Regions from separate parts of the Pseudoduganella aquatica genome, predicted to be linked through region 3. Evidence: riboswitches for the same ligand, from Rfam matches in the RefSeq annotation. Region 3 holds a riboswitch; each other region holds the start of a gene.
What was found. A riboswitch is a leader RNA that binds a small molecule or an ion and turns the genes downstream of it on or off. The one in region 3 is predicted to bind cobalamin.

Region 1 (4,170 bases), 1.6 Mb from region 3:
AGATGGTGGCGCTGCGGTTGTAGGCCGGGCCTATGCCTTGCAGGCGCGTGTACGCGTTCTGGCCGGCGGGGTCGGCCGGGTTCTCGCGCACCGCGCCGCCCAGTTCAAAGTGGAAGCCGTCAAAGCCGGGCGACACGCCGATGGCGCGCAGCCAGCGCGGCGCCGGATGCAGCAGCTGCCCGCGTTCGCGCGCCATGCGCATATTCCAGTATTCGTTCAGGCCTTCGTCCAGCATCGGTTCCTCGAATTCATTGGAGGCGAGGATGCCGTAGAAGTAGCCGTGTCCGAATTCGTGGATGTTGACCAGGTCCAGCTCGAATTCCTGGCGCGATTTCGGATCCACCGTGGCGTAGCTGTCGGCGGTGTAGAAGGTCGGATACTCCATGCCCGCCGCCTCGCTTGCGTTATGCGGAGGCAGCACCACGGTCAGCGTCTTGTAGGGATAGGGGCCCAGCGTTTTGGAGTAGTAGGTGAGCGCGTCCTGCGCGGCTTTCAGCGATGGCGCGGCGCTGGCCGCGAACTCCGGCATGTAGAGCACCTTGATGCTGACCGGCGGACTGCCCGCGCCGCTCCAGCTGCCCATCAGCGGCGCTGCGTAGCGCTTGTCCGCTGTCCAGGCGAAATCGTGCACGTCGCCCTGGACGTAGTGGTGCGTGAGCATGCCGTTCTTTTCCACCGGCGCGCCTTGCAGCTCGCCGGTGGCGCCCACCGTGTAGTCCTTGGGCACGGTGAGTTTGACGTCGTAGCTGCCGAAGTCCGCGTAGAACTCTGACTCGGCGTGGTATTCGTGCACATTCCAGCGCGGCCTGGTGGCGCCGCGTTCTCCCGCCAGTTCCAGCACGCCTATCTTGGGGAACCATTGCGCCACCAGGTGGAAGCTGCCGAAGTACCCGCTGCGCGCGAGCAGCCGTGGCAGCTGGCTGTGGAAGTCGATATCGAGCGTGGTGGAGGCGCCGGCCTGCACCGGCTGCGGCAGGTCCAGCCGCACCACGGTGCGGTCGCTGGCCGGGCCGCCGTCCGGCTGCACGAAGGACTGTTCCACCTTGGCGCCGCCTTGCGTCACGCTGCGCAGGTTGATGTGGCCCCATTCGCCTTCTCTGGGATCGCGGCTGAACATGCCGCCGCCGCTGGCGCGGTGCTCGGTGAAGAAGGTGGTGCCCGCATGCTCGAAGGCGTTCAGGTAGAGGTGCAGGTAGACCGTACGCACCGGATGCGCGCTGCGGTTGCGCCAGGTGAGCTGCTGCTTGCCGTCCACGGTGTGCTTGTCCGGGTCCAGCGTGGCGGCTATCTTGTAGTCCACCACGCGGTCGGACAGGGTGGGTTCGCTGCCGGTGCGCGGGCCGCCCCAGGCGTCCGGCGCGCTGGGCGCGGCCACGGCGCCTGCCTGCGCGGGGGCGAAGGGGATGCCGGTGTCCGTGTACGGCTCGGGGATGGCGATGACCTGGACTTGCGCCAGCGCCAGCACGGCCAGCGTGGCGGCGGCGAGGGCGGCAAGGACGATGGCTGGCTTGCGGTAGGAGTGTGCGTTCATGGCGCCACTATAACGAAGCACGTAATTATTTGCCAACAAAATCATCCATACGGGGCCGGGAGTATAATGGCGGCGTTTTGGTGCCCGCGTCCATGCCCTTGGACGCAGTTAAACGGGAAACACAAGGCAGCCGGCGCTTTTTGGCAGCGCGGCGGCCAAGGTGTGCTGCCCCCGCAACGGTACGCAAGCGCCGCGCTTCTGCAATGCATGCGCGGCAGGCTGGATCGACAACCACTGCGCAGGCCAGTCCCGCGCCGGAAGGTGATCCCGTCCCGTCTTGCCAGCCCGGATACCGGCCAAACAGGTGAAAGCGCCGAAAGCCTTTCGTTGAATCCGGCCTGCGGGGACGCAGGCGGATGCTCACTACGCATAAAAGTACAACATGACCTTCTCGAATTCTAGCCGCGCGCCGGCTTCGTCGCCGCTGGCGCTTGCCGTGGCGCTGTGCTTCTCCGCCGCTATCGTTTCTTCCTCCGCCATGGCGCAAACCCAGATCGCGGGCGATGCCCTGGCCGCCGTTGTGGTGACCGGCGCGCGCTTCGACAGCGATCCGTCGCTGCTGCCCATCGGCGCCACCGTCATCAGCGCGGCCGAGATCCGCCGCGCCGGCGTGAGCGACGTGAACCAGGCCATCCGCAAGATCGGCGGCGTGCTGGGCCACCAGAGCCTGGACGGCAGCCCGGACTTCGCGCTGGACCTGCGCGGCTTCGGCACCAACAGCAGCCAGAACATGGTGGTGCTGCTGGACGGCGTGCGGCTGTCCGAGAACGAACTGAGCTCGGCCATCCTGTCGACCATCCCGGTTGATTCGGTTGAACGCATCGAGATCACGCGCGGCGGCAGCAGCGTGCTGTTCGGCGACGGCGCCACCGGCGGCGTGATCCAGATCATCACCAAGCGCCCCGGTGCGCGCAATGCCGGCACGCACGGCAGCGTGTACGCCGAAGTGGGCCAGTTCGGCCTGCGCGAAGGCCGCGCGGCGCTGACCCACAGCACCGGCGACTGGGCCTTCGACCTGTCCGGCGGCGCGCTGGACACCGACAACTACCGCGACAACAACGCCTTCAAATCGCGCAGCGTGAACGCCGGCTCGCAAGTGGGCTTTACCGACGGCCGCGCCGGCGTGCGCCTGTCGAGCACCCGCCAGGACTCGCGCTTCGCCGGATCGCTGAGCCAGGCCCAGTTCGACGCCAACCCGCGCCAGGCCGCCACGCCGAAGGACTTCGGCGCCCTCGATAGCGACCGCTTCACCGCCTTCGTCGAAGCCAAGCGCGCGGGCTACGACCTGGCCGCCGAGCTGTCGCACCGCCGCAAGGAGCTGGAAGCGACCTACTTCCACGGCACCACGTCCTCCGTGCTGGACTACGAAAGCAAGCAGACCCAGTTCTCGCCGCGCGTGCGCAAGCTGGGCCAGTTCGGCGGCGTGCTGAACGAAGCGGTGGCGGGCGTGGACTTCATCGACTGGACCCGCGAGCAGAAGGGCTCCAGCCCGAGCAAGGCCACGCAGAAATCCAAGGCGCTGTACCTGCGCGACGAAGTCAAGTGGGACGCTTTCCGCCTGGCCGCAGGCGTGCGCCGCGAGCTGTTCGAGAAGACCAACGCCGATCCGTCGCCTTGGTCGGTTGCCAACTACGACGTGACCCAGGGCGTGAACGCCTGGGACGTGCAGGGCAGCTACGCGCTGTCGTCGAAAGCCACGCTGCACGCGAAGGCCGGCCACAGCTACCGCGTGGCCAATGCCGATGAAAACGGCTACACCCTGGTGCCCAACACCGTGCTGCAGCCGCAGACCTCGCATGACCTGGAACTGGGCACCAGCTACACCGACGGCGGCGCCAAGCTGTCGGCGCGCGTGTTCCGCCACGAGCTGCGCAACGAGATCTACTACGATCCGACCGCCGGCGCGTTCGGCTTTGGCGCCAACACCAACCTGGCGCCGACCAAGCGCCAGGGCTTCGAGCTGGACGCGAGCGCCGAGCTGGCGCGCGACTGGACGCTGAGCGGCCACTACCAGCGCGTGAAAGCCACCTTCACCGAAGGCGCCATCGCCGGACGTGAAATGGTGCTGGTGCCGAAGAACGTGCTGAGCGCGCGCCTGACCTGGACCCCGGCCGACGGCCAGACCGCCGACATCGGCGCGCAGTGGGTGGACAGCCAGCGCTTCGGTTCCGATTTCACCAACAGCTGCGCCGCGCGCATTGCGTCCTACACCACGCTGGACGCACGCTATGCGCGCAAGTTTGGCGCCTGGGAAGTGGCGCTGGCCGGCCTGAACCTGGCCGACAAGCAGTACTACGGCATGGCCTTCCAGTGCCGTGGCGGCATCTACAGCTCGGACGGGCGCCAGCTGAAGCTGTCGGCGCGCTACGAGTTCTGACGCGCGCATGGCGGGTTACGGCTTTGCCTAACCCGCCCTTGTATTATTCCATCTGCCCCGAAAACGGAACGTCGGGGCAGAGCAACTGGATGCCGTACCCGCCCTTGGTCGCCAAGACCGTGATGTAGATTTCGCAGCAGTTGCTCTTATTCCATTAAAGATCGAACAGTATCTTTGGCCCGGCGTGCCGTGAGCCCGCATTTGCAAGGTTGATCAGGAGAAGAGTAATGTTGTGTCTTGGTATAGATGTCGCCAAATTGAA
Region 2 (4,170 bases), 2.6 Mb from region 3:
CCATGCAGGTGGCGGGCCGCATCGGCGAAATGACGATAGGCCGCCACGCGCTGCCGCGCACCATCGGCAAGATCACCTTCTGTTCCCTGCCGGCCGCCCTGCTCGCGCTGCTGCTGTTCGGCCATCACGCCTGGGCCGCCGCGCTGTTCTGCATGATGTACGGGATGAGCAACGGCATCCTCACCATCGTGCGCGGCACCATCCCGCAGACCATGTTCGGGCGCCGCCACTACGGCGCCATCTCCGGCGCGCTGGCCGGCCCCGCGCTGATCGCGCGCGCCGCCGGGCCGCTGGCCGTGGCCGGGCTGGTGCGGTACGCCGCCCCCGCCATCCTGCTGCTGGTGCTGCTGGCCGCAGCCCTGGCCTCGCTGGCCTTCTACCTGCTCGCCATCCGAGCGCAATCGCAGCGGGAGTGAGGCGCACATTGGGATATCATGTCCCGCTACTCCCGTGAGACCAGCCATGACGCCATCGCCCCGCACCGAAGCCCGCATTGCCCCGCTGCTTGCCGTCCTTGCCTTCGTCGCCATGCAGGCGCCGGCCCACGCCCAGAGCGGATGCCTGGACGTGTTCCGCAACCCGCAGCGCAGCTATCCGAACAACACGGCAAGCGCGTCGCCCGCGCCGTTGGCGCTGAGGCTGGGCGCACCGTTGAAAAGCGTCAGCTACAAGCTGCCCGGAGAAAGCGCCGCTGCGACGCTGGACGACTATCTCGGCAAATTCTGCACCACCGGCTTGCTGATACTGAAGGACCGCGACATCGTCTTTGAACGCTACCTGCAAGGCGGCGGCGCCGCCGACAAACTGCTGTCCGCATCCATGTCCAAAACGGTGCTGGCCCTGCTGGTCGGCATCGCGGTCTCGGAAGGCAAGCTCTCGCTCAGCGAACGCGTGGACGCGGTACTGCCCGACTTCAAGGACAGCGCCTTCGCCCCGGCCACCGTGGAAGACCTGCTGCGGATGACCTCGGGCGCCGCCCTGGTCAATTCATTCGAACCCGGCGCCGAAGCGGATAACCGCGCCACCAATCCCATGGTGTCGCCACGGCAGAACGTGCGCGACTACCTGCGTGGCAAGCGCGAACGCTCGTCGGCGCCCGGCACGCAGTTCCAGTACAACGGCGCGCAGACGGCCATGCTGGGAGCCATGCTGCGCCAGCGCGTCGGCATGGATCTCACCAGCTACCTGGAGCAGAAGCTCTGGATCCCCATGGGCGCGGAAAGCAGCGCGCACTGGATCAAGAACCAGAACGGCGAAGAAGGCGTGCAAGGCCAGTTCGCCGCCACCTTGCGCGACTACGCCCGGCTGGGCTACCTGGTGATGAATCAGGGCAGGATCGGCGATAAGCAGGTGGTGCCTGCGGACTGGATCGCAGCCATGACCGCGCTCCGCCCGGACAAGCCGCAGCCGCCCAGGCCGCCCTACTACGGCCTGCATACCTGGATTCCGCAGGCGGCCGGGGGCAGATCGTTTTTCTGGGGGACGAACGGGCAAAACATCTTCATCGATCCGCTGGCCAGGGTGATCATCGTCCATACCGGCAATTCACCCAAAGCGGAGTTTGACGGCAACCGCCATCTGTTCACCCTGCGCGACGCCATCGTGCGCAGCTTGAAGTCCCCGGCAAGCGATAAATGAAATTACGTTAACGTAAACGTCAATTGTTATGCTAATCTTTATTTAACAGGTGCGCCGGGCAAATTCTTGTCCGGCGTTAAACGGGAAAGTGGTCGGCGCGCTCGATGCGGTGCGCCCCCAAGCCCCTGCTGCCTCCGCAACGGTAGGCAAGTGCGGCTGCTTCATCCATGCCACTGGTCCACGAGACTGGGAAGGCGAAGCAGCAAGACTTGCAAGCCCGGATACCGGCCTGTTGATCTTCAGCGCCGCCCGCTCCATGGCGGCGCCGGGTCTGGCCACGTGCGGAAGGCGCGTGGCGGGTGCCGCGCGGCGCAAGACGCCGTCCGGCTTACTTTTGCAGACTGGCGGCGCAACACGCGCAATGACGCACGCGCCGCCCATCAAGGAAGACACACCATGGCTACTGCTATCCCTACCGTCAAACTCCTCATCAACGGCGCCCTCGTCGAGTCGCGCACCGAGCACTGGAGCGACGTCGTCAACCCCGCCACCCAGGAAGTGATCGCGCGCGTGCCGCACGCCACGCCGGACGAAATGGCGCAAGCCGCCGCCGCCGCGAAAGCCGCTTTCCAGACCTGGCGCAAAACGCCCATCGGCGCGCGCGCCCGCATCTTCCTCAAATACCAGGCGCTGATACGCGAACACATGGCGGAACTGGCCGCCCTGCTCACCGCCGAGCAAGGCAAGACCCTGGCCGACGCCGAGGGCGACATCTTCCGCGGCCTGGAAGTGGTGGAGCATGCGGCCAATATCGGCCAGCTGCAGATGGGCGAACTGGCCAGCAACGTGGCCGGCGGCGTGGACACCTACACCGTGCACCAGCCGCTGGGCGTGTGCGCCGGCATCACGCCGTTCAACTTCCCCGCCATGATCCCGCTGTGGATGTTCCCGATGGCTATCGCCTGCGGCAACACCTTCATCCTCAAGCCGTCCGAGCAGGACCCGATGGTGACCATGCGCTTGGCCGAACTGGCGCTGCAAGCCGGCATTCCGCCTGGCGTGCTCAACGTGGTGCACGGCGGCGCGGACGTGGTCAACGCCATTTGCGACCATCCGGACATCAAGGCCGTCTCCTTCGTCGGCTCCACCACGGTGGGCACGCACGTGTACCAGCGCGCCTCGCTGGCGGGCAAGCGTGCGCAGTGCATGATGGGCGCGAAGAACCACGCCATCGTGCTGCCGGACGCGCACCGCGAGCAGACCCTGAACAACCTGGCCGGCGCCGCCTTCGGCGCGGCGGGCCAGCGCTGCATGGCGCTGTCGGTGGTGATCCTGGTCGGGGAGGCGCAGCAATGGCTGCCGGAGCTGGTGAAGAAAGCGCAGACGCTCAAGATCAGCGCCGGCGCGGAACCGGGCGCCGACATCGGCCCGCTGATCTCGCGCAAGGCCAAGGCCCGCGTGCAGCAGCTCATAGGCCAGGGCATAGAGGAAGGCGCCAAGCTGGAGCTGGACGGGCGCGGCCCCGTGGTGCCCGGCTACGAGAACGGCAACTTCGTCGGCCCCACCGTGTTCTCCGGCGTCACGCGCGAGATGGCAGTCTACAAGGAGGAAATCTTCGGCCCCGTGCTGTGCGTGATGCACGCCGCCAGCCTGAAGGAAGCCATCGCCATCATCAACGCCAACCCGAACGGCAACGGCACGGCGCTGTTCACGCAGTCCGGCGCGGCGGCCCGCACTTTCGAGGAGGACGTGGACGCCGGCCAGGTCGGCATCAACGTGCCCATCCCGGTACCGGTGCCGCTGTTCTCCTTCACCGGCTCGCGCGGCTCCAAGCTGGGCGACCTTGGTCCCTACGGCAAGCAGGTGGTGGCCTTCTACACCCAGACCAAGACCATCACCGCGCGCTGGTTCGACGACGCGGCCGTGACAGCGGGCGTCAACACGACCATCTCGCTCAAGTAAGGAGGCCGTCATGGACTTCGAACTGAACGAGGACCAGCGTGCCTACCAGGACGCCGCGCGCCAGTTCGCCGCGCGCGAAATGGCCGGGCAGGCGGCGCGCTGGGACGCCGAGGGCATCTTCCCGCGCCAGACCATTGCGCATGCGGGCGAGCTGGGTTTCTGCGGCCTGTACGTGCCGCAGGCCATGGGCGGCCTGGGCCTGTCGCGCCTGGACGCCACCGTGGTGTTCGAGGAGCTGGCGCGCGCCTGCCCTTCCACCACGGCCTATCTCACAATCCACAACATGGCCAGCGCCATGATCGCGCAGTGGGCGCAGCCCGAAGTGCGGGAGGAATGGATAGGGGACCTGGCCTCCGGCCGCAAGCTGGCCTCCTACTGCCTGACGGAACCCGGCGCCGGCTCGGACGCGGCCTCGCTGACCACGTCCGCCGTGCTGGAGGACGGCGACTACGTCATCACCGGCGGCAAGGCCTTCATCTCCGGCGCGGGCGCGACGGACGCGCTGGTGGTGATGGCGCGCACCGGCAGTGCGGGCGCGGGCGGCATTTCGGCCTTCCTGGTGCCTGCCGGCAGCGCGGGCGTCGGCTATGGCCGCGCTGAGGACAAGATGGGCTGGAACAGCCAGCCCAC
Region 3 (4,170 bases):
CCTATCCGGCCGACGCCCGCGTGCAGGACCGCTTTGCCGAAGGGCTGCTGCAAACCCTGGTCGAGATCGGCCCGCAGGTGCTGGCGGAGCCCTCCAACTACGACGCGCGCGCCAACCTGATGTGGGCGGCCACGATGGCCCTCAACGGCCTGATCGCGGCTGGTGTGCCGGAGGACTGGTCCACGCACATGATAGGCCACGAGCTGACCGCGCTGCACGGCGTCGACCATGCGCGCACGCTGGCCATCGTGCTGCCTGCCAATATGCAGGTGCGCCGAGAAGCCAAGCGCGCCAAGCTGCTGCAGTACGCCGAGCGCGTGTGGCGCATCACCGAAGGCAGCGAGGATCAGCGCATCGATGAGGCCATAGCCCGCACCCGCGCCTTCTTTGAAAGCCTGGGCGTGCCGACGCGGCTGCGCGATCACGATATCGGCGCCCACCATATCGAAACGGTGATAAGCCAGCTGGAAGCGCATGGCATGACGGCCCTGGGCGAACGCCAGGACGTGACGCTGGAGACGAGCCGCCGCATACTCGAAGCGGGCCTGTAGCAAAGAGGTCTATTCCGGCAGCTTCTTGCGTCCCATCAGCCTGAGCGTGAAGTTGCGTCCGCAGCGCAGCACCGGGTACAGCACGCGGGACAGGGCGCGCGAGCGGAACACGGCGCTGTTGATGCGGTTGAACGCGCCGGACTCGGTGCTCAGCAGCGCAAGCATATGCACGCACTCGGCGCCGTAGTAGATGCGTCCTCCGTACAGCGCGGCCATGCCCTGGTTCAGGTCATAGCCGCTTTCCCGCAGCATGCCGGCGAGTACAGGCCGGGCGCGCGCATCGACCAGGTGCACCGGACCGGCGGACTCGCGCAGCTTGAGCACCTGCACATAGCTGGCACAGAACGGGCACTCGCCGTCGTACACAATCACCAGGCCGCCGGGATACTCAGCCTGCAAGGCCGATACGATATTCATTGTGATAGACCTTTCGCTTCAGGGCGCCGCTGTCCGGGTCGAGACATACCGACTCTACCACCAGCCGATACGCGTCCACGCTGCGCATGTCGACGCCCGCAAATGCATGCTCCACCGACGGCGCGCTCCAGAAATGATGGGGGTAGAGCTGGTTCGACCAGCGCCCGTCCGGCCCCGTCTTGCCGAGCACCTGGCGGTGAAAGCCCCGGATAAAGGCCGACAGCGCCGCGCCGTTCCAGGCCGCGCCTGCAGCGGGCGCCGAACTGCTGAAATCGCAGCGGTAGGACTGGCGCAACACGGCGGAGGACAAGGTGCCGCCGTTGGTGGCCGTGGGCAGGTAGTTCCCCGGCGGCAGGCCAAAGCTCATGTGCGCTATCGGATAGGAATAAAAGCCGAACGCGGTCGACGGCACCCGCGCTGTGCCGCCGTCCTTCTGCATCACTTCAAAATACACTTCGTTGACGGCCAGGCTGTCATACCAGCCCAGCCTGGCGACATGCGCGAACAGCGGCGACAGCGCAATGGCGAGCGCGCCCGCGGCGCCCGTGCGCCAGTTGAACGCGCTGCGCGGCAGCTGCGACGCCGCAGCGATGATGGACAGGTTCACCATGAACCAGGTCCAGAAATTCGCGCCGACCAGGACAAAAATCCCGAGATGCATCAGGTCGAACAAGGCGAACTGCAGCAGCAGCAGGCGCCGGTTGGAGAACACCAGTATGGCCGACAGCTGGATCAGGAAAACGCCCACCGCGAACGGCCGCCCCACCAGCTGCAGCAGGCTGGACACCGCACCGGTAAGCGCCGTCCAGTCGCCCCATAGCAGCTGCTTGTTATGCAGCGCGATGTGATAGATGTTGCGGTTTTCGTTGTTCAGCACCCAGTCCAGCACACCGCCATCCAGGTTGCCCTTGGCCAGCGAGGAATAGAAATAGTTCGCGGCCTGCATGGCGATGGCGATGAACAGCACGGTCCAGTAGGGCGCCGCGCCAGCCAGGTGCTTGCGGCACGCAGGCCATGCGCGCTTGACCAGCTCCAGCGCAAGCAGCGATACGGCCAGGTAGGCCGGCAGCTGTATCAGCGGATAGACGTCGAGCAGCGTCTCGTAGGGAAAGCCGGTGATATAGCCCGCCGCATGCTTGATCCAGTAGACGTAGAAGCCGCAGTACAGCAGCCAGGCCGGGCGTTGCATGGCCAGCAGCGCCGCCAGTCCCGCGCTTAGCCATGCGGCGGACAGCATGAACTGGCTCCAGCCATTGAAGTCATGCGCAATCGCCGGGACCGAAGGGTAGAGCAGGATGCTGTAAAGGCCGCAGGCAATGCCCAGGCCGCGCATGAGCGTGCGCAGCGGCCGGGGCGCCGCTTCGTAGGTCATGCCGGACGCCGCAATGCAGAAGGCCAGCACGGCCAAGAGCGCCAGCAGCGTGGCGGAAGGATAGCTGCGCAGCAGGCCCAGGGCCAGCCAGTGGCCCTGTAGCAGGACGGCCAAAACACGGCCACCGCCAGCAGGGTGGGCCAGTTTGCGGCCGGTTCAATCTCCGCCCCGGGCGGGGCGATGGCGCTGCAAGTGGACGGTTTCATGGCCTACCTTTTCCATGCGGTGCAAAAACCATAATGCGCATGGTCGCGCGCGTCCAGCGCGACGAAGGGGTTTCATGACCTTGCTCAAATTTGTTCAATGTAGACGCCGGGTACGGTAGAATCGCGGCATTACGTGAATGGTGCCCTCCCGCTTGTCGGCTGGAGGGTGAAACGGGAAGCCGGTGACGCGCGCGATTTTCATTGCGGGCCAGTCCGGCGCAGCCCCCGCTGCTGTAAGCCTGACGACTTTGACCGAACGCCACTGTGCATTGCACGGGAAGGCAGGGTCAGGGAAGGATGAAGGCCAGCCAGAAGACCGGCCAGTCACGAAGATTGTGCAAAACCCGGGGTGTGGTTTTTCCTGTTTTCCTGCGCGCCTGGCGCGCAGTCACTGCTAAAGTTCAAATTGGGCACTTCCATACTCCTGCGGCTAGCCGCAGCGCTGCTGTGCGCCTGCGCTTGTGCGCACGCGCCTGCGGCCAATCTGTTCGCCATCGTCACCGAGCGCGCCGCGCCGGCCGCCATCGAGGCCGCGCACCGCCATCTGGCCAGCCATCCCGGCGACCGCATCGTGCTGCGCACGCCGGCCCAGTGGATGGCCGCCAGCGAACGAGACGCCGGCCTCTGGATCAAGCAGGCCGACAGCGTGCTGGCCGTGTCCTTGTTCGGCGACCCCGCGCGCCGCCTGAAGGACGCCTTGCCGCGCAACCTCCGCGCGCAGACCGCCGTGCTGGCCTTCAATGGCGAAGCGAGCCTGAGCCTGATGAGCCGCGACGGGCGTGCCAGCCTGCAGGCCTTTTCGCCGGACACGCTGCGCGAACTGTCCTCCGAAGCGCCGCCGCCCGCCGCCCTGAAAGCCGCGCAGGCCGACCCCGCCGCGAGCCGCTGGCTGGCGGCGCGCCAGGTTTGGCAGGCGGGCGGCGTGGACAACACGGCGGCGCTGTTCGCGCATCTTCTCAATCCGGCCATGAAGCTTGCGGACCCGCAGCCTGAACCAACGCTGCGCGTGCGCGTGGGCCAGCGCGAGCTGACCGATGCGCAGGCCTGGGGCAAGGCTGCGCAGCTCGGCCTGAAGGCGCAGCCCACCGTGGTGGTGCTGGACCTGTCCAATATGGATAGCGTGGTTCCCGCCGCCGTGTGCCGGCAGATTGAACAGCGCGGCCAGCCCTGCGTGCAGGTGCTCACGCGCTGGGGCGGCGCCTCGCGCGAGGCGCTGGAGCGCCTGCCCGAGCTGGTCGCACCGGCCCAGCCGGCGGCGCTGGTGGTGTTGCAGGACTTTGTGGTGGGCGCGGCCGAAGGGCGAGAAGCGGTCACCGAAGCGTTCAAGCGGCTCAATGTGCCGGTCTTCAAGGCCATCCGCCTGTCCGACCGTAGCGCCGTGCAATGGCGCTTGTCGCCGGACGGCCTGCCGCCGGACTCGGTGCAGTACCGCGTGGCGCTGCCGGAGCTGCAGGGCATAGGCCAGCCCATCGTGGTGGCGGCCCTGGGCCAGCCGCAGCGCGACAAGCAGACCGGCATAGAAAACCGTCCGCCGGTGGTGCTGGCCGACGAAGCCGGGCGCCTGGGCGCGCGCGTGAGCCGCTGGCTGGCGCTGCGCGTGAAGGCCAACCGCGACAAGCGCGTG
Region 4 (4,170 bases), 3.3 Mb from region 3:
TCATCCTGCCAGTCATGAAGCCACTGGAAAGCGAATTGGGCCTGATATCGCCATTCACGGTAACAGTCATGATCACCAGCGCCGCCTACAGCATCGCCGCACTCGCTGGCTTGTGGTCTGTGCTGCACTGGCGCGGCGCCGCCATCAACCGCTACTCCTACTGGTTCGCCAGCTTGCACACGCTGTACCATTCCGCCGCCAGCGCCTACCTGGACCGGCACGGCATGATCCGCCGGCGCTTGTGGGCGTGAAGCGTCAGAACGTGGTGTGCAGCGTGAGGCGGTAGGAGCGCGGCTCGGCGGGGTGGTAGTGGATGTCGCCCACGCCTTCCGCCGGCTCGCCGGGCAGGCGCGAATCGTAGTAGTAGTCGATGTCGTTGATCTTGCGGCCGAACAGGTTGAACACGTCCAGCGACAGTTGCCAGCGGCGGTCGATGCGGTAGCTGGTGCGCAGGTAGGCGATGGCGCTGGAGGCGGAACGCTTGCTGTTGTCCTCGATCAGCGGGCGCGGGCCGAAGTAGCGCATCTGGAAGGCGCCGGACCACGGGCCCAGCTCGGTAATGGTGGCGCCGAACGAGGCCACCTTGCCCACCGCGCCGGGGATGTAGTCGCCGGCCTCGTCTCGCTCGGTGTAGCGGGCGCGCGAGTAGGCCAGGTCCAGGTCGAACAGCAGCCAGTTGCTGGCGATGTAATGATTGTTCAGCTCCACGCCCGAACGCTTGCTGCCCCGGCTGGCGCTGGTGTCGCCCGCGTCGCCCGAGAACACCAGTTCGGAGGCCGAGCGCAAACGCCACAAGGCGAGCGAGCTTTGCAGGCCGGGCACCAGCTCGGTGCGCAGGCCCACTTCGGAGCCGCGCGTGCGCACCAGCGGTGTGACCGGCTCGGCAGGCTCGCGCTCCTTGGGCGTCAGGTGCACGGTGGTACCGCGCGCGTCGTTGCTGTGGAAGCCGGAGCCGGCGTTCAGGAAGAACTCGGTCTGCTTCCATGGGCCGAGCACCACGGCCAGCTTGGGCGAGGCGATGTGCGCGTTGACCTTGCCGGAGTTCTCGGCGATGTCGCTGGCCACGTCGAAACGGTAGCTGTCGTAGCGCGCGCCGGCCACGGTGCGCAGCCAGGGCGTCCATTGCACGGTGTTGTCCAACCACAGACCGGCGCTGTCCTCCTTCACCGCCGATTCGGTGATGGTGCGCAGGATCTGCTGGCGCACGGTGCTGTACAGCGCCAGCGGTGCGATACCGTCGTGGCGCACCTGCAGGCCGATGCGGTTGCTCATGTCCCGCTCGCCCAGCTTGCCGAACCAGGTTTGCGACACGTCGAAGCCCAGCATCTTGCGGCGCTCGGTCTGGCGCGATTGGTCGCCGTTGACCGGGTCGTCGAGGAAGTAGGTGAAATTGTTGTACAGCGTGAGGGCGGAACGGACTGCGTAGGCGCTGGCCTGGAACTGGCTGTCGGCGCTGCGTTTGTTCATGCCGAAGGACAGGCTGTAGCGGGATGTGACGCCGCCGTCTGTAGGATCCAGCGTGCCGTAAGGATCGAGATCGCCACTGTCAACCGCGCGTTGCGGGATCTGGCTGCTGGCGTACCATGCGCCCTTGTAGGCCATGGCGGTAACGCTGTACTGGTCGTCCTTGGGGCCTGCACTGTAGCGCAGCACGCCGGCCTGCTTGCGGAACGATTCGGGCACTTGCCACGGGCCGTTGTTGTGCGCCAGTTCCAGCGCGTACAGCAGGTTGCCGCCTGCCAGCGGCGTGGAGTTGGCCACCAGGCCGCGCAGGTACTGGCCCTCGCCTGCGGTCAGCGTTGCGGTGCCGTCTTTCAGCTTGTTGGCCAGGGCCATGCGGGCCGCGCCGGCAGAAGCGAAGTCGCCTTCATCGGCATAGTAAGCGCCCTTCTTGTAGCTGATGCGGTCCACCAGTTCGGGGATCAGGAAATTCAGGTCGGTGTAGCCCTGGCCGTGCGCGTGGGTGCGCATGTTGATGGGCATGCCATCCACGTAGGTGGCGAAGTCGGTGCCGTGGTCGAGGTTGAAGCCGCGCAGGAAGTATTGGTTGGCCTTGCCGTCGCCGCTGTGCTGGGTGACGATCACGCCGGGCACGAATTCGAGCAGCTCGCCGGGGCGCAGTGCGGGCCGGTTGGCGATCAGCGCGGCGGTGACGACGCCCTGGCTGGCGGCGTCCGAGGTGCCGACGCTGTTGTTGTAATGCGCTTGCACCTGCACGGTCGCAACCGGGCCTTCGATTGGAAAATCTAACATGGAATGATCCTACGGAACGGCAATCCTCCCCACTTCCCCGTAGGCGCGATTGCGTAAGAAAGCGCCGCCTGCGCGGCCGCTTCCACCTGCCCTGGCCGGTATCCGGGCTCGCAAGCGTGACTGTCTTACCTTCCCATGCCTAAGCACAGTGGTGTAGAGAGACAGCCTGCCGTCAAGAGACGGCGCTTGCTAACCGTTGCGGGGGCAGCACACCCGGCCGCTTGCGCAGCCTGTGTTTCCCGTTTAACTGCGGGCGAGATTTCGCGCGCGGGCACCAGAGCGGGCGCATTATACGGTTGGCAAGCTGCGCGAGTCCAGTGCGGTGCAGCGGCTGCGGGGCGTGGCGTAGGAGGCCCTGGCCGCATTGCGCCGGAACAGCCTCACCTTGCCGTCAGGCGTGGCATAGACCGGCGTGTAGCTTGCCGTGGCGCGCAGCACTTCCGCCTGCAAGGGCGCCGGCGCCGACGCCAGCGCGCCCCATTGCAGCACGTAGTCCACCGCCTGGCCGCTGGCCTGCTCGTATCCCGCAATATCGATGCGCGCCAAGTCCGTGGCTTCCTGCTGCGGGCGCCAATGGAACAGCAGCGCCTGCGTGTCCTGCCCCGGCACGAAGTGCACCGGATAGACTTGCAGCCGCGCCAGATAGTTGAACAGCGCCACGCGGTCGCCGCGCAACTCCAGCCGGCTGGCGGCCTGGAAGAACGGGCGATACTTGGGCGGCAAGGACATGCCCGTGGCCCAGGCGCCTCCGTCGTCCAGCACCAGCGGCAGCACCGTGCAATGCGGCGGCACCAGCTGTTCCACCTCCGCCAACGGCGCCAGCTGCTGCTTGATGCGGTATTGGCGCCAGGTGCCGCCCGCCATCAGCGCCAGCGACACCACGACGGCCAGCGCCGCCATTGCGCGCCTTGCGCTGGCCGGCAAGGGCAAACAGGCCATGCACAGCAGGCCTGCAAAATAGGGAAACATCTGCATGCGGCGGTAATGGGTCCAGCCACCGCCCATGGTATCCGGGAAGGCCAAGGCCAGGGCGAGCAAGGATGCAAACAGCAGCAGCGCGGCCCAACTGCGGGTATCGGCGCGCCGGCTGCCGAGCGCCATCGCGCAACGGAGGGCGAGCAGCAGGACGCTGGCGAGAATGGCGGCCGCCAGTGCCGGGGCCAGGTAGCGGTCCATCGGCGTGTGCTGCAGGTTCAGCGGCGACAGGATGACGAAACTCTTCAGCCTCTCCTCCAGCGGCGCACCGAACACGACCGCTGCGCCACGCGCTCCGCCCAAGGACAGAACGACCAGAGGCAGCGGCGACAGCAGTACCCCCGCGTGCCGGGCATGCGCCCGCAAAGCCTGCACCGCCCCCCCGTGCGCCAGGCGGCCGCGCAAGACACCATCGTCAGCACGCCCAGCGCCAGCATGGCGGCCAGGAAGCCGGACGCGTGGGAAAAATGGGTGAAGTACAACGCCGCCACCGGCGCTGCCGCGCGCCAGGCTCCGGCCCGCTTCTGCATCCACAGCAGCGCAGCCATGCTCAACAGGAACCCGGTCACCGACAGGCAATAGTTGTACAACCCAAGGAAGAACAGCTGATGCAAGCCCAGCGGAAAGGCAAACAGCGCCACCCAGACCTGGCGCCGCCGGAACTGCTGGAGCAGCGCCGCCATGCCGGCCACCGGCCCCAGCAGGCAAGCAAGCTGCACCACCGCCTCCGCCACGTCCGGCGCGACGGCTTTCAGCAACAGCACAATCAGCCCGTACACGGCGAGATTGGGATGCAGGGCGCCATTGCGCTGATAATGCTGCGCCTGCAATCCCCCGGCATCGGGCGTCCCGCCGAGCATATGGCCGAAGCTCATATGCACCGGTCCGTCATTGGTGGCGAAGGGCAAAACGTAGAGCACCGCGGCCGCGTACAGCACGCCC

Region 1: another riboswitch for cobalamin. It lies ahead of KT882_RS09375 (TonB-dependent receptor); the one in region 3 lies ahead of KT882_RS02295 (cobaltochelatase subunit CobN).
Region 2: another riboswitch for cobalamin. It lies ahead of KT882_RS21130 (CoA-acylating methylmalonate-semialdehyde dehydrogenase); the one in region 3 lies ahead of KT882_RS02295 (cobaltochelatase subunit CobN).
Region 4: another riboswitch for cobalamin. It lies ahead of KT882_RS18025 (TonB-dependent receptor); the one in region 3 lies ahead of KT882_RS02295 (cobaltochelatase subunit CobN).

Annotation. Positions count from the first base shown of each region.
Region 1 is NZ_CP086370.1:2,128,785-2,132,954, forward strand. It holds gene KT882_RS09370 (M1 family metallopeptidase) at 1-1,531, opposite strand, end outside; cobalamin riboswitch at 1,593-1,846, shown strand; gene KT882_RS09375 (TonB-dependent receptor) at 1,914-3,908, shown strand; gene KT882_RS09380 (IS110 family RNA-guided transposase) at 4,136-4,170, shown strand, end outside.
Region 2 is NZ_CP086370.1:4,735,058-4,739,227, forward strand. It holds gene KT882_RS21120 (MFS transporter) at 1-416, shown strand, start outside; gene KT882_RS21125 (serine hydrolase domain-containing protein) at 463-1,638, shown strand; cobalamin riboswitch at 1,669-1,885, shown strand; gene KT882_RS21130 (CoA-acylating methylmalonate-semialdehyde dehydrogenase) at 2,035-3,540, shown strand; gene KT882_RS21135 (acyl-CoA dehydrogenase family protein) at 3,551-4,170, shown strand, end outside.
Region 3 is NZ_CP086370.1:508,167-512,336, forward strand. It holds gene KT882_RS02280 (iron-containing alcohol dehydrogenase) at 1-551, shown strand, start outside; gene KT882_RS02285 (DCC1-like thiol-disulfide oxidoreductase family protein) at 561-968, opposite strand; gene KT882_RS02290 (hypothetical protein) at 940-2,454, opposite strand; cobalamin riboswitch at 2,668-2,885, shown strand; gene KT882_RS02295 (cobaltochelatase subunit CobN) at 2,953-4,170, shown strand, end outside.
Region 4 is NZ_CP086370.1:4,038,373-4,042,542, forward strand. It holds gene KT882_RS18020 (hypothetical protein) at 69-251, shown strand; gene KT882_RS18025 (TonB-dependent receptor) at 256-2,253, opposite strand; cobalamin riboswitch at 2,330-2,547, opposite strand; gene KT882_RS18030 (hypothetical protein) at 2,542-3,504, opposite strand; gene KT882_RS18035 (hypothetical protein) at 3,474-4,170, opposite strand, start outside.